DNA from 2 places in the Luteimonas flava genome. Region 1 is predicted to be linked to the other one. Evidence: riboswitches for the same ligand, from Rfam matches in the RefSeq annotation. Region 1 holds a riboswitch; the other holds the start of a gene.
What was found. A riboswitch is a leader RNA that binds a small molecule or an ion and turns the genes downstream of it on or off. The one in region 1 is predicted to bind cobalamin.
Positions count from the first base shown of each region.

Region 1 (3,725 bases):
ACCATATTCGCGACCCGGCTGGTAATACCAGTTCACGGTCTCGTAGGTCTTGTCGAGCACGTTGGTCGCGCGGGCTTCCAGCGTCCAGTCGGGGTTGAACGCCCACGCGGCGCGCAGGTCCAGCGTGCCGTGGCCGGCGACGCGCACCGTATTGGCGGCGTCGTCGTAGCGGCTGCTGCTGGCGCGCAGCGTGGTGCCGATGCGGAAGTCGCCGAAGCTGCGGTCGATGTCGAGACGGCCGCTGTTGCGCGCACGACGGGCGAGCAGGTTGCCGTTGTTGGCGTTGTCGCTGCGGTCGCGCGGATCGACGTGGCTCAGTTCGGTCGACAGGTCGAATCCGGCGAGCGTGGTCGCGAACGTCACCTCGGCGCCGCGGATGCGCGCTTCCTGGATGTTCTGCGGGACGAAGTTGCGGTCGAGGAAGATCAGATCGTCGACGCGGCTCTCGAACACGTTGATCGACCAGTTCCACGCATCGGCGTACTGGGACAGACCGAGATTGGCCGTCTTCGCGCGCTCGGGCTCGAGATCCGGATTGCCGCTGCCGAACGGGAAATACAGATCGTTGAACGTCGGCGCCTTGAAGCTGGTCGCGGCGCTGGCGTTGAGGCGCAGCCCGTGGTCGAGGTCGAGGCCCCAGCCGAGGCTGCCGGTGGTGTGGCCGCCGAACTGTTCGTTGTCGTCGTGACGCACGCCGGCCTGCACGCGGTGCGCGCCGAACCGCGCCGTGTAATCGGAGAACACGGCGAAGTTGTTGCGCGAGGTCAACGCATAGTCGGTGTCGCTCTCGACGTTGTCGGACATCCAGTCGAAGCCGAGCGAGAAGCGCTGGGTTGGCGCCAGACCGAAATCGGCCTGCACCGCGGCGGTATCGCGACGGGTGTCGATCTGGCCGACATCGACGCGCGTGCCCGCATCGATGTCGCGGAAGTAGGTCGTGGACTCGTCGTAGTTGCGGCCGGCCTGCGCGGTCAGCGTGACGACGTCCGACGGTGCATAGGTCAGCTTGCCGCCGGCGACCTGCTGGACGTTGTCGGCCTCGTTGCCGCCGAAAACGCTGCCGTCGTACTCGTTGAACGCTTCGGCGCGCAGAGCGTTGGCTTCGAACGTCAGGCCTTCCGCAAGCTCCACGCCGCCACGCAGATTGAGCGAACGGTTGCGGTAACCGTCGCGGTCGGGCTCGTCGACGAAGCAGCCCGCTCCGAAATCGCCGTCCAACGGACCACGGCCGCGGCAGCTGTCGATGCCGTCGGTGCGCTGGAACGCCGCGTCCACGCCGAACCAGCCGCGGCCGGCGCGGCCACCGATGCCGGCGCTGGCTTCGCGCAGGTTGTGGCTGCCCACGCCGATGCGTGCGTGCGGGTTGATCGCGCCGGTGTTGCGGCGGGTGAAGATCTGGATGACGCCACCGATGGCTTCCGAGCCGTAGAGGCTGGAGCGCGGGCCGCGGACGATCTCGACGCGCTCGATCTGGTCGACCGGAATGTCCTGGAACGCGGCGAGGCCGGCGGTCGCCGAGCCGATGCGCACGCCGTCGACCAGCACCAGCACGTGGTCGGACTCGCTGCCGCGCATGAAGACCGAGGTCAGCTTGCCGGGGCCGCCGGAGTTGCCGATCTGGATGCCGGCGCGGCCGCGCAGCAGTTCGGGCAGGTCGCGCGCCTGGGTGCGTTCGATCTCGGCGCGGTCGATGACCTGGGCCGGCACGATGGTGTCGCCGAGCGTGCTTGCGCTGCGGTTGGCGGTGACGAGCACCGTGTCGAGATCGCGCGCGTCGGCGGCGGTCGCGGCGGCGGCGAATGGCGAAGCGAGAGCGGCGACGATCGCCACGGTCAGGGTGCGGAACGGCATTGCAGTCTCCTTGTCGCGTGCGCCCACGCACGCGGGGTATCGGGAGATCGCGAGGACGGACACGGCTGCCGGCCGGACGCGCGCACGCCGTCCGGAACGCCGCCGCAATGCCCGCCGCATCGCAATCGAGGAAGACTTCGTGGCCGGTCTCCGGACTCGCGCGTGGGAGGACTCCCGGGCGTCGCGCCTTCCCGTGCACGGGCACAGTGGCGGATGCGATGCCTTGAACACGCTTACCGTTGCGGGGGCAGTGCCGGACTGGCGCCTGGGCGCGTCACCGGCTTCCCGTTTCAACCCGGACGGCGGAACGCCGGCGGGTCACCATGAAGCTGGCGCGGATTGTACGTGAGCGCGGGGCTGCGGGCGCGGACAGGCCGCGCCGGGGACGCGGTCAGTCGTCGCGGCGGTCGAACAGGCTGTCGAAGGGCGATTCCGATTCGACCGTTTCGGTTACCGTCGTCGTCACCGGGCCGGCGGCCTGGCGCGCGCGCGGATCGGGCAGCAGGGCAGTCGCGGCCTCGGCGGCTTCGACCAGTTGCAGGCGGCGCGCCTCGGGCACGTCCTGCCAGTGGCAGTCGAGCAACGCGCCTTCCAGCGAATACAGCAGGTTGAGGCTGGGCTTGAAACCGGCACGGCGCACCTTGACGAATGCGTCCACCGCGCCCGCCGCTTCCAGATCCTCGCGCGTGCGCAGGCCCACCTGACGCAGCCAGGCCGCGGACTTGGGTCCGATGTTGCGCAGCTTGAGCGGCGTCGGTGCGGTCATTGCAGCGATTCGAGATAGACGGCGGCCAGGGACTCGATTCCGGTCTGATCTTCAACGTCGAAACGCGCCGGTACCGGACTGTCGATGTCGAAGACGCCGATCAGGCGCTCGCCGACGTACAGCGGGACCACCAGTTCCGAGCGCGAGGCGCTGTCGCAGGCGATGTGGCCGGGGAAGGCATGCACGTCGTCGATGCGCTGCGTCGTGCGTGTGCGAGCCGCGGCGCCGCACACGCCCTTGTCGAGCGGAATGCGCACACAGGCCGGCAATCCCTGGAACGGGCCGACCACGAGTTCGGTGCCGTCGAAGAGATAGAAGCCGACCCAGTTGAGATCCGGCAGCGCGTGATAGACCAGCGCCGAGAGGTTCGCCGCATTGGCGATCGCATCGCGTTCGCCGTGCAGCAGCGCCCGTGCCTGTGCCGCCAGCGCGGCATACTGTTCGGCCTTGGAGCCGGTCAGGGGAGATGAAGTGAACATGCCGCGGAGTGTAGCAGCGGCCCCGCAGGGGCTCGGGGGACGGGACGCGTGGTCGCGCGATGCTGACGGCCGCCCATTGCGAACCGCGCCGGTCCCGCGCTGCGGTGCGCAGCCCCGCATCGCCACGGAATCCGCATGAGCGCGCGCAGCTTTCTGGTGACCGGCACCGATACCGGCATCGGCAAGACCCATTCGAGCGTGGCCTTGCTGCATGCACTGCGTGCGCACGGTCTCCGCGCGGTCGGCATGAAGCCGATCGCCAGTGGCTGCGACTGGATCGACGGGCGCTGGCGCAATGAAGATGCGCTCGCCCTGCAGGCGGCCAGTGCGCCGCGACCGGACTACGCCGACGTCAATCCGGTGGCGCTGCCGGAGCCGACGGCGCCGACATTGGCGGCGATCGCGGCGGGTGTGACGGTCGACATCGCGGGTCTCTACGCCGCGCATGCGCGGCTCGCATCGACTGCAGATGTGGTGCTGGTCGAAGGCGCCGGCGGCTGGGACGCGCCGCTGGCGGTAGGCCTCGAACACCGGGATCTCGCGCGACAGCTCGGCGGCGCCGTCGTGCTGGTCGTCGGCCTGAAGCTCGGCTGTCTGAGTCACGCGCGACTGACTGCGCGTGCGATCGA
Region 1 is NZ_JAZHBM010000001.1:1,169,880-1,173,604, reverse strand. Features, by position in the region: gene btuB (TonB-dependent vitamin B12 receptor) at 1-1,851, opposite strand, end outside; cobalamin riboswitch at 1,976-2,192, opposite strand; gene V3391_RS05565 (TfoX/Sxy family protein) at 2,243-2,617, opposite strand; gene V3391_RS05560 (GAF domain-containing protein) at 2,614-3,096, opposite strand; gene bioD (dethiobiotin synthase) at 3,232-3,725, shown strand, end outside.

Region 2 (3,725 bases), on a different contig from region 1:
CGGTAGTCCTTCTTCTCCTCGTAATAGAACGCGGAGTAGATCGGATCGATCGACGCGGTGGAGCCGGCGATCTGCGCGGTGGACATGTTCGGGGCGACCGCCATCAGCCAGCCGTTGCGCATGCCGTTGACGCCGACCTGCGCGGCCAGATCCATCCACTCGGGCGAGTTGTAGCTGCGGTCGCTGAAGTACGCGCCGGTGTGCCAGTCGCTGCCGGCGAACACCGGGTAGGCGCCCTTTTCCTTCGCGAGTTCCATGCTGGCCTGCACGGTCAGGAAGTTGATGCGCTCATACAGCGAATCGCTGAAGTCCTCGGCCTGCGCGTCGTTCCACTGGATGCCCTTCTGCGCCAGCAGGTGATGCCAGCCGAAGGTGCCCAGACCGATCGCGCGGTACTTCTGGTTGGTGATCGTGGCCTGCGGCACGGGCAGCATGTTGAGATCGATCACGTTGTCGAGCATGCGCACCTGGATCGGGATCAGGCGCTCGAGCACGTCGGTGATCAGATCGCTCTGGCCGGCCTGCGGCATGACAGCGCGGCCCAGGTTCACCGACGACAGGTTGCAGACGACGAAGTCGCCGGCCTGCTTGGTGGTGACGATCTGATTGCCGGAGATGATCTCCTGCATCATCTTCGTCGGGCTCATGTTCTGCAGGATCTCGGTGCAGAGATTCGACGAGTACACGCGGCCGACGTGCTTGTTCGGGTTCTTCCGGTTCACTTCGTCGCGGTAGAACATGAAGGGGTTGCCGGTCTCGAGCTGGCTCACCATCACGCGCTTGAAGATGTCGATCGCCTTGACGGTCTTGCGCGAGATGCGCTCGTCGGCCACGACTTCCTCGTACTTGCGGCGGAAGCTGCCGTTCGGATCACCCTTCTTCTCGTCGAAGAAGTCCTGCAGGTGCCAGCCCTTGATCTTGTGGACCTCGTGCGGGTCGAACAGGTACCAGTCGCCGCGACGCTCGACGGCTTCCATGAAGATGTCGGGGATGCAGATCGAGGTGAACACGTCGTGCGCGCGCAAGCGCTGGTCGCCGTTGTTGAGGCGCAGGTCGAGGAAGTTCTCGATGTCGCGGTGCCAGATGTCGAGGTAGACCGCGACCGCGCCCTTGCGCTGGCCCAGCTGGTCCACCGACACAGCGGTGTTGTTGAGCTGCTTGATCCACGGCACCACGCCGCCGGAGGAATTGGGCACGCCGCGGATCGCCGAACCGCTGGAGCGCACGTAGCCCATGTACGCGCCCACGCCGCCGCCGCCCTTGGAGACGCGGGCGATGTCGGTATTGGAGTCGTAGATGCCCTGCAGCGAATCGTCGACGGTGTCGATGAAGCACGACGACAGCTGGCCGCCGACCTTGCCGGCGTTCTGCAGCGTGGGCGTGGCCACGGTCATGTACAGGTTCGACAGCGCCCAGTAGGCCTCGCCGACGAGCTGCATGCGACGCTCGCGGCCGCCCTTGGTCTCGTTCTGCATCAGGTACAGGGCGATGGTCAGCCAGCGCTCCTGCGGCAGCTCGAACACGGCGCGCGAGGTATCGGTGGCGAGGTAGCGCGTGGCCAGCAGGTACAGGCCGTTGTAGGCGAACAGCTTGTCGCGCTCGGGCTCGATCATGCGGCCGGCTTCCTGCAGCTCTTCCTTGGAATAGGCGCGCAGGATGTCGTTCGAGTAGATGTTGCGATCGGCCAGCGATTCCTGCAGGCCGACGTAGGAGCCGTACTTCTGCTCGGCGTCGTAGAAGCGGTTGCGGCTGGCGCGCTTGTACAGGCGGTGCAGGTACAGGCGGGCGGCGAAGAATTCCCACTCCGGCGCGGTGACGTCGACGCGGGCTTCGGCCTCGCGGATCAGATGGTCGACCAGGTCGTCGGCGTTGACCGCGTCCTTGCGCTCGACGAAGCCGAACACGCTGCGCTTGTAGTCGGCGATCTCGAGCTGCGGGAACTCGGCATGCGTGCGATCGATGCTGCGCTCCAGGCGCGCGCGGTCGTACGGAATGCGGCGGTTGCCGGCTTCCTTGGTGATCCAGTTGGAGACGCCGGCCTCGGCGTCGAAGACTTCTGCAATTGCGGTGTTCATGGCGGCACTCGGGGGTGGCGGCACCACGTCGTCGGGTTCGACGGCGGGCGGCGCAACGGAAATGGGGGATGTGGCAGGTGCGGTGGCGGTGTCCGGTGTGGCGTCTGCGGCGGCGGCCGGGGTCTCGGTCGCGACGGTCTCGTGGCTGGTCATGCGTCCTCTCTTTGTCCAGTGCATTCGCGCACACGACCGGCCCACCCACGTCGGGTCCGGCGGCCTTGGAGGGTTCCGAGGGTGATCGGGCGGCGTCGCAGGGATCGCGATCGGGCGCACAGCGCCATCGCCCCCACTCCGCAAACCCGCCCCCCACGGGACGTCCGCAGCCGGCACCGCGCGTTGTGCTGTCCACGCGGCTGTCGGCAGGTCTTCGGACTCATGGGCACGAAGGCGGCGCCTTCTCCTCCCCCGCCGCTTCCCGGATCGCTCCAGTGCTGATGGCGGGTTCGTTCCCAATTACCGCTGCGGGGCAGTGCCGGAGTGGCGCGAGGCGTCACCGGCTTCCCGTTTTAATCCACAGCCCTTGGGGGGCGCGGAACCGACGGGACCCAAGATAGTGGGGTGGGTCGGCAGCGTCAACGCTAAATGTAGTGAAGATGCGGCAGGCCGCGTCGTGGCGGGAATCGTCGTTCGTCAAGCCCTTCGTGCAGGCCCTGCGATGCAGATCGGGGTGCGGAGGGCAAGCCCTCCGGGATGATTGTCTTGATCCTTCCCCCTTTGGGGGAAGGTGCCAGAAGGGCGGATGAGGGGGCTCCTGAACGTCCCTGTAGGGCCCCGGCCCTCACCCGACGCGCTTCGCGCGCCGACCTCTCCCAAAGGGAGAGGTGCTCACGGCCTGCCTGCCCAGGCGCCACCTCGTCAAAACCTCGAATCCCGCCACACAACCTGCACGATTTCCGGCGCACGCTGCGCCGAGCGCGGCCAGTCCGGCCGGCACATCCGGAGGTGCCCCATGTCCGTCATCCGCCGCAGCGCGCTGGCCGCTGCCACGCTGTCGCTGTCCGCCCTGTTCGCGCCGTCGCTGGTCGCCGCGCAGGACCCCGCGCCCGGGCTGGGCGATCTGCAGGGTCTCGCCGACCGCACCGCGTCACGCACGCTGGGCGCGCGCGGGTACGTCCGGCAGTCGGGGTCCGGCGACTACGGCAGCTGGTGGAACGCGCGCGACCGGCGCTGCGTGATGGTGCGCAGCGACGGCGGGCGCATCGCCTCGGTGGTCACGACCCCGGCGCCCGATTGCGGCCAGCAGGCCGGGGCCGCGCCGCGCGAGGGCATGAGCGACGGCGCCAAGGCGGCCGTGGCCGCGGCGGCGATTCTCGGCATCGCCGCGCTCGCGCACCGGTCGCATCACCACGACGACGGCGACCACGACGACGATCCCCGCCGCGAGGCCGATTACGAACGCGGTTACCGCGACGGCCTGCACGGCTACCGCGCCGATTCCGACCGTGGCGCCTACAGCGACGGCTACGGCGCCGGCCTGCGCGAACGTTCGGCGCAGGTGCCGTGGCAGTCCGGCAGGTCGAGCGGCATGCGTTCGGGCAGGCTGGATGATCTGGTGGGCGCGCGCGGGGCAGGCGCGGAGACCGAACTGCTGGCGCGCGGCTATGTCGATCGCAACGCGCGGCAGTCCAACGGACGGCCCACGGTGACCTG
Region 2 is NZ_JAZHBM010000003.1:291,948-295,672, forward strand. Features, by position in the region: gene V3391_RS13750 (ribonucleoside-diphosphate reductase subunit alpha) at 1-2,228, opposite strand, end outside; cobalamin riboswitch at 2,417-2,630, opposite strand; gene V3391_RS13755 (hypothetical protein) at 3,025-3,725, shown strand, end outside.
Region 2: it holds a riboswitch for cobalamin, as region 1 does, so the genes downstream of both, V3391_RS13750 (ribonucleoside-diphosphate reductase subunit alpha) here and btuB (TonB-dependent vitamin B12 receptor) in region 1, are expected to answer to the same signal.